Linked DNA regions of Sphaerisporangium rubeum. Each later gene encodes a partner of the first gene's protein in a complex. Links are inferred from orthologs where the notes say so. Each region holds a gene or a part of one and is shown on either strand. Other genes may lie near its edges.

Region 1 (4,559 bases):
CCAAGAACCTCTCGCACAACAAGAAGATCCTGCCGGGCCAGTCGATCACCTTCGGCTTCAACGGCAACTCCGCACCCGGACCCAACCCCAACCCCGACCTGATCACGCTGAACGGCGCCGCCTGCGCCTGATCCCGGACCGCCGGGCCGCCGCGTCCCCTCGCGGCGGCCCGGCACCGTGACCGCGACTCCACCGACCTCCTCTGTGACCTACGCCACCATGGCCGCGGGGCCACAGCGATACGGCGCCATGGTGAGCATGGCCTCACCCTCCGGACGGGCCACCCCCACGTGACCAGTTTGAACTGTCCTGGGAGGATCAGGCCGTGACCCGCTCCGAGAGCGCACACGCCACTTCGTACGGCGAGTAGCCTTGGACAGGTTCTATTTCTTGAAACGCCGATCTGCGGAAGAGGGCGATTTCGGCCGTGTCGTCTGAGTCGTCGGGGACAAACCCGCTGGCCACCTTTGGACAGAACGAGTGGCTTGTCGATGAGCTGTACCAGAAGTATCTCCAGGACCCCGAATCCGTCGACCGCGCCTGGTGGAACTTCTTCGCCGACTACAACCCCGAGTCAGGCACGAGCCGCACAGCACTGCCGGAGGCCAACGGCGCCGCCGCACCGGTGACCGAGCCGGCCGCCGCCGAGCCCGAGCCCACCCCGCGCGAGCCCGTGAAGCCCGCCAAGCCCGTGCAGAAGGCCGCGGCCAAGCCCGCCGAGAAGCCCGCCGCCAAGGCCGCCGAGCCGGCCAAGTCCGCCAAGCCGTCCGGTGCGGAAGAGGTCCGCCTGCGCGGCGCCGCCGCGCGCACCGCGGCCAACATGGACCTCAGCCTGGCCGTCCCCACCGCCACCAGCGTGCGCGTGATCCCGGCCAAGCTGCTGATCGACAACCGCATCGTCATCAACAACCATCTGTCCCGCGGTCGCGGCGGCAAGGTGTCGTTCACCCACCTGATCGGCTACGCCATCGTCAAGGCGCTCGCCGTGATGCCGGACATGAACCACTCCTACGCCGAGGTCGACGGCAAGCCGACCCTGGTCAAGCCCGAGCACGTCGGCCTCGGCCTCGCCATCGACGTGCAGAAGAGCGACGGCAGCCGTCAGCTCCTCGTGCCGTCCATCAAGGCCGCCGAGTCCATGGACTTCCGCCAGTTCTGGACGGCGTACGAAGAGGTCGTGCGCAAGGCCCGCGCCGGCAAGCTCGGCGTGGACGATTTCACCGGCACCACGATCAGCCTCACCAACCCCGGCACCATCGGCACCGTCCACTCGGTGCCGCGCCTGATGCCGGGCCAGGGCACGATCATCGGCGTCGGCGCCATGGAGTACCCCGCCGAGTACCAAGGCGCCTCCCCCGAGACGCTCAACCGCCTCGCGGTCAGCAAGGTCATGACCCTGACCAGCACCTACGACCACCGCATCATCCAGGGTGCGCAGTCGGGTGAGTTCCTGCGCCGCATCCACCGGCTGCTGCTCGGTGAGGACGGCTTCTACGACGAGGTGTTCCAGGCCCTGCGCATCCCGTACGAGCCGGTGCGCTGGGTGCAGGACATCTCGGCCTCCCACGACGACGACGTCGCCAAGTCGGCCCGCGTCATCGAGCTGATCCACGCCTACCGCGTGCGCGGCCACCTGATGGCCGACACCGACCCGCTGGAGTACAACCAGCGCAAGCACCCCGACCTGGACATCAAGTCCCACGGCCTCACCTTGTGGGACCTCGAGCGCGAGTTCGCGACCGGCGGGTTCGGCGGCCGTCCGCTGATGAAGCTGCGCGACATCCTCGGCGTGCTGCGCGACTCCTACTGCCGCACGGTCGGCATCGAGTACATGCACATCCAGAACCCCGAGGAGCGGTCCTGGATCCAGGCGCGGGTCGAGAAGGGCCACACCCGGCCGACCCGTGAGGAGCAGCTCCACATCCTGCACCGGCTCAACACCGCCGAGGCGTTCGAGACGTTCCTGCAGACCAAGTACGTCGGCCAGAAGCGCTTCTCGCTCGAAGGCGGCGAGTCGCTGATCCCGCTGCTCGACTCGGTGATCAGCGCGGCGGCCGAGGAGGGCCTCGACGAGGCCGTCATCGGCATGGCGCACCGCGGCCGGCTCAACGTGCTCGCCAACATCGTCGGCAAGTCGTACGCGCAGGTGTTCGGCGAGTTCGAAGGCAACCTCGACCCGCGCAGCGCGCACGGCTCAGGCGACGTGAAGTACCACCTCGGCGCCGGCGGCGACTTCACCGCGCCGAGCGGCCAGAAGATCGCGACGTCCGTGGTGGCGAACCCGTCCCACCTGGAGGCCGTCGACCCGGTGCTCGAAGGTGTGGTCCGCGCCAAGCAGGACCTGCTGGAGCGCGGCGAGGAGGGCTTCACCGTCCTTCCCGTGCTGGTGCACGGCGACGCCGCGTTCGCCGGCCAGGGTGTGGTGGCCGAGACGCTCCACCTGTCGCAGCTTCGCGGGTACCGCACCGGCGGCACCGTGCACGTCGTGGTCAACAACCAGGTGGGCTTCACCACCTCGCCGGCGTCGTCGCGGTCCAGCGTGTACGCCACCGACGTGGCGCGCATGATCCAGGCGCCGATCTTCCACGTCAACGGCGACGACCCCGAGGCCGTGGTGCGGGTGGGCCGGCTGGCCTACGAGTACCGCCAGGCGTTCCGCAAGGACGTCGTGATCGACCTGGTCTGCTACCGCCGCCGCGGCCACAACGAGAGCGACAACCCGAGCTTCACCCAGCCCCTGATGTACGACCTGATCGACGCCAAGCGCTCGATCCGCAAGCTGTACACCGAGGCGCTGATCGGCCGCGGCGACATCACGGTCGAGGAGGCCGAGCAGGCGCTGCGCGACTACCAGAGCCAGCTCGAACGCGCCTTCACCGAGACCCGCGAGGCCGGTCACAAGCCGCTGGAGCCGGGTGCGGTCGTCAAGCCGGCCCCCGACGAGGTGGTGCCGTGGTCCCACGACGAGACCCCGTCGGCGGTCAGCGAGGAGACGATCAAGCGGGTCGTGGAGACCCAGCTCAACCTCCCCGAGGGCTTCACCGCGCACCCGCGCCTGGCGCCGGTGCTGCAGCGCCGCGGCCGCATGGTGTCGGAGGACGCCATCGACTGGGCCATGGGTGAGACCCTGGCGTTCGGCTCGCTGCTGCTCGACGGCCACCCGGTGCGCCTGGTCGGCCAGGACTCCCGTCGTGGCACGTTCGGCCAGCGGCACGCGGTGCTGGTCGACCGGGTCACCGGTGAGGACCACACGCCGCTGAAGGCGTTCAACCAGGGCACCACGAAGTTCTACGTCTACGACTCCCTGCTGTCGGAGTTCGCGGCGATGGGCTTCGAGTACGGCTACAGCGTGGTGCGGCCGGACGCGCTGGTGGCGTGGGAGGCGCAGTTCGGCGACTTCGCCAACGGCGCGCAGTCGATCATCGACGAGTTCATCTCGTCGGGTGAGCAGAAGTGGGGCCAGCGTTCCTCGGTGGTCCTGCTGCTGCCGCACGGCTACGAGGGCCAGGGTCCCGACCACTCCTCCGCGCGGATCGAGCGGTTCCTGCAGCTGTGCGCGCAGGACAACATGACGGTGGCGCAGCCGAGCACGCCGGCCAACTACTTCCACCTGCTGCGCTGGCAGGTGCTGAGCAACCGGCGCCGTCCGCTGGTGGTCTTCACGCCGAAGTCGCTGCTGCGGCTCAAGGCGGCGTCCTCGCCTGCCGTGGAGTTCACCTCCGGGGCCTTCCGGCCGGTGATCGGCGACGCCACGGTCACCCCGTCCGAGGTGCGGCGCGTGGTGCTGTGCTCGGGCCGGGTGTACTACGACCTGGTCGCGGCGCGGGACAAGCAGGAGCGCTCGGACGTCGCGATCGTGCGGCTTGAGCGCATCTACCCCTTCCCCGCCGAGGAGCTGCGTGCCGAGCTGTCCCGTTACAGCTTGGACGCCGAGCTGGTGTGGGCCCAGGACGAGCCGATCAACATGGGCCCGTGGCCGTACCTCACGCTGAAGCTGGCCGAGGAGCCGGGTGTGCTCGGCGGTCGCGGGCTGCGCCGGGTGTCCCGGCCGGCCAACTCCTCGCCGGCGGTCGGCTCGCACGCCGCGCACGACGCCGAGCTGGAGCGCATCACCACCGAGAGCCTCGGCTGACGTTCACACGCATCGAAGTCCCCCACTGGTGGTTCTCGTGGGGGACTTCGCGTGTATCTGGATCATCGTTAGGAGACGCCATGTACTTCACCGACCGGGGGATCGAGGAGCTGGTCGAGCGCCGCGGCGAGGAGGAGGTCGGCATGGTGTGGCTGGCCGAGCGCATGCGTGAGTTCGTCGACCTCAACCCGGAGTTCGAGGTGCCGGTGGAGCGGCTGGCGACCTGGCTCGCGCGGCTGGACGACGAGGACTGAACCACGCCGGGCAGACGCGATACATCTTGACTTTTCACGGACGCGACATATCGTGTTTGTGGAAGACGCATCGTGTCCCCCTCGGAAGGCGAATGTCATGGCCCAGTGGATCATCGACCAGCCCGGCCGGCACACGTTCGAGCCGGTGACCGCGCTCAGCGTGCGCATCGTGG
Region 2 (3,268 bases), 1.7 Mb from region 1 along the record:
TGGGACGGCCGAGCGCGCGGCCGAGCGCCTTGGTGAACTCGGCGTTGGTCACGGGGTTCGGCGCGGTCAGGTTCACCGGTCCGGCCGCGCCGGCCGCGGACCCCGCCAGCAGGAACTCCACGGCGCCGAGCCAGTCCTCCATGGTGATCCACGAGGTGTACTGCCGTCCCGAGCCGAGCGGCGCGCCGAGCCCCAGCCGGAACAGCGGGAGTTGCTTGCCGAGGAAGCCGCCGTCACGGGTGAGCACATGACCGGTGCGCAGCAGCACGACCCGCACCCCCGCCTCGGCCGCGGGGACCGTCTCGGCCTCCCAGGCCGCGGCGAGACCGGCGAGCCACAGGCCCGGGGCCTGCGGGGACGGCTCGGCCGGCGGCGCGGGTGCCGCACCCGCGGTGGCCGCGGGGGACGTGCCGGGCTCGGTGGACGGCCCCACGGGGAGCTTGGCCGACTCGTCGACGGCGCGGTCGCCGGTGTCGCCGTAGATCCCCATGGCGGAGGCGGACAGCAGCACGCGCGGCGGCCGGCCGAGACCGGCGACGGTGGTGGCGATCAGGCGCGTCGAGTCGACCCTGCTGGCCAGCAGCTCACGCCGGTAGGCGTCGGTCCACCGGCGGTCGGCGATCCCCGCACCCGCGAGATGCACCACCGCCTCGGCCCCTTCGAGCAGGCCGGGGTCGAGCACCCCCTCCCGGGGGTCCCAGAACGCCTCGTCCGCCCCCGCCGGCGGCCTGCGCACCAGTCTGACGACGGAATGTCCCCGGTCACGCAACGCGCGAACCAGGGCCGTGCCGATAAGCCCTGACGATCCCGTGACGACGACGCTCATACCGATCACCCTATGCCGGTGACGCGGCGCGGCGGCGACCGGCACGGTGTGTCGGCCCGCCGTACGGCGACGGCCGGCACGGGACGTCGCATCCCCGCGACGGCGACCGGTACGGGGTGCCGCACCCCGTACGACGACGGCCGGACCGGGAAGATCCCGGTCCGGCCGTGCGGTGGCCTGAAGAATCAGCCCAGGCCGAGCTGGCTTTCGAAGCGGCCGTCCTCAAGGCGGCGCTTGACCGTCGTGAGGAAGCGCGCGGCGTCGGCGCCGTCCACCAGGCGGTGGTCGTAGGTCAGGGCCAGGTAGACCATGGACCGGACGGCGATGACCTCGCCCTCGGGGGTGTCGAGCACCACGGGACGCTTGACGACCGAGCCGGTGCCGAGGATCGCCACCTGCGGCTGGTTGATGATCGGCGTGTCGAACAGCGCGCCGCGGCTGCCGGTGTTGGTCAGCGTGAACGTGCCGCCGGACAGCTCGTCCGGGCTCACCTTGTTGGTGCGGGTGCGCTCGGCGAGGTCGGTGATCTTACGGGCCAGGCCGGCGAGGTTGAGGTCGCCGGCGTCCTTGATCACCGCGGACGCGAGGCCGCGCTCGGCGTCGACCGCGAACGCCAGGTGCTCGTGGTCGAAGTAGGTGACCTCGTTGGTCTCGCTGTTGATCACCGCGTTGAGCTTGGGGTGCTGCTTGAGCGCCTCGACGGTGGCCAGCGCGAAGAACGGCATGAAGGTGAGCTTCACACCCTCACGGCGCTGGAAGTCCGCCTTGACCCGGTCGCGCAGCCGCGCGATCTTGGTGACGTCGGCCTCGACGACCGTGGTGAGCTGCGCCGAGGACTGCAGCGACTCCATGGTGCGCTTGGCGATGGTCTGCCGCATGCGCGACATCTTCTCGGTACGGCCGCGCAGCGTGGTGTCCGCCTGCACCGGCTCGGGAGCCGGAGCAGCCGCCTGCGGCGCGGCGGCCGGAGCCTGCGCCTGCGGAGCCGGAGCCGGGGCCGGGGCGGCCTGGGCCGCCTGTGCCTGCGCGGCGGCACGCTCGCGCTGCTGCCTGGCGGCCTCCAGCACGTCCTGCTTGCGGATGCGGCCGCCGACGCCGGTGCCCTCCAGCGAGTCGAGGTCCACGCCGTGCTCGCCGGCGAGCTTGCGCACCAGCGGCGTGACGTACGGGCTCTCACCTGTGGACTGCGCCGCCGGGGCGGGAGCCTGTGCCTGCGGGGCCGGCGCCTGCTGCTGCTGCACCTGCTGCTGAGGCTGCGGCGCGGGCTGCTGCTGCGGAGCGGGAGGCTGCGGGATCGAGGAGGCGGGAGCCTGCGCGGCCTTCGGCTGCTCGGGCTCGGGTTCCGGCTCGGGCTCGGGCTCTGCCTCCTGCTCGGCCTTGGGCTCGGCCGGTGCGGCGCCGCCGCCCTCACCGTCGATGACGGCGAGCTCGGAACCCACCTCGACCGTCTCGTCCTCCGCGACGACGATCTTGGTGAGCACTCCGCTGGACGGCGAGGGGATCTCGGTGTCGACCTTGTCGGTGGAGACCTCGAGCAACGGCTCGTCGGTCTCGACCTGGTCGCCTTCCTTCTTCAGCCAGCGGGTGACGGTGCCCTCGGTCACGCTCTCGCCGAGCTGGGGCATGGTTACGGAAACCGGCATGATAGTTCTCTCGCGCTTCCTTGTGAGGGCTTCAGTTGTGGACGTGCAGCGGCTTGCCGGCCAGCGCGAGCATCGCCTCGCCGACGGCTTCGGACTGGGTCGGGTGAGCGTGGATGAGCTGGGCCACCTCGGTCGGCAGCGCCTCCCAGTTGTAGATCAGCTGGCCCTCGGTGACGAGCTCGCCCATGCGCTTGCCCACCATGTGGACCCCCAAAACCGGGCCGTCCTTCTGAGCGACGATCTTGACGGCCCCCTGCGTGCCGATGATCTGGCTCTTGGGGTTGCCGCCGAGGTCGTACACCAGCTCGACGACGTCGTGACCGCGCTCCCGCGCGACGGCCGAGGTGATGCCCACGGAGGCGACCTCGGGGTCGGAGTAGGTGATGCGGGGCACCCCGTCGTAGTCGATCGGCATGGGGTTGAGGCCCGCGATGTGCTCGGCCACCAGGATGCCTTCGGCGAACCCGGCGTGCGCGAGCTGCAGCGTGGGGATCAGGTCGCCGACGGCGTACACCCCCGGCACACTGGTCTGGCAGTACTGGTCCACCACGACGGTGCCCCGCTCGATGGCGACCCCCGCCTCCTCGTAGCCGAACCCGGAGTGCACGGCGCCGCGGCCGACGGCGACGAGCAGCAGCTCGGCGTCGAGGGTCTTGCCACCCTGGAGGGTCACGACGACCCCGGTGTCGGTGGTCTTGACCCCCTCGAACCGGGTGCCGAGCTCGTACTTGATGCCGCGCCGGCGGAACGCGCGCTCCAGCAGCTTGGAGCTGGACTCCTCTTCCAGAGGTAGCAAGTG

Evidence for each region.
Region 2: BJ992_RS27340 (region 1) and sucB share a complex: the UniProt entries of both Escherichia coli proteins name them as parts of the 2-oxoglutarate dehydrogenase (OGDH) complex. The link is inferred for Sphaerisporangium rubeum from one-to-one orthologs.

Annotation. Positions count from the first base shown.
Region 1 is NZ_JACHIU010000001.1:6,487,278-6,491,836, forward strand. Bases 78-4,332 are described here. They hold BJ992_RS27340 (multifunctional oxoglutarate decarboxylase/oxoglutarate dehydrogenase thiamine pyrophosphate-binding subunit/dihydrolipoyllysine-residue succinyltransferase subunit), read left to right. Parts: upstream 78-427; coding sequence 428-4,132; downstream 4,133-4,332. Other genes in these bases: BJ992_RS27335 (glycoside hydrolase family 9 protein), read left to right, coding at 78-131; BJ992_RS27345 (DUF6104 family protein), read left to right, coding at 4,213-4,332. Also shown: more of BJ992_RS27335, read left to right, coding at 1-77; more of BJ992_RS27345, read left to right, coding at 4,333-4,386; BJ992_RS27350 (DUF4097 family beta strand repeat-containing protein), read left to right, coding at 4,484-4,559. UniProt on the Escherichia coli protein: E1 component of the 2-oxoglutarate dehydrogenase (OGDH) complex which catalyzes the decarboxylation of 2-oxoglutarate, the first step in the conversion of 2-oxoglutarate to succinyl-CoA and CO(2).
Region 2 is NZ_JACHIU010000001.1:4,765,955-4,769,222, reverse strand. What follows is about bases 241-3,204. They hold sucB (2-oxoglutarate dehydrogenase, E2 component, dihydrolipoamide succinyltransferase), read right to left. Parts: upstream 2,470-3,204; coding sequence 1,012-2,469; downstream 241-1,011. Other genes in these bases: lpdA (dihydrolipoyl dehydrogenase), read right to left, coding at 2,501-3,204; BJ992_RS20510 (epimerase), read right to left, coding at 241-826. Outside these bases: more of BJ992_RS20510, read right to left, coding at 1-240; more of lpdA, read right to left, coding at 3,205-3,268. UniProt on the Escherichia coli protein: E2 component of the 2-oxoglutarate dehydrogenase (OGDH) complex which catalyzes the second step in the conversion of 2-oxoglutarate to succinyl-CoA and CO(2).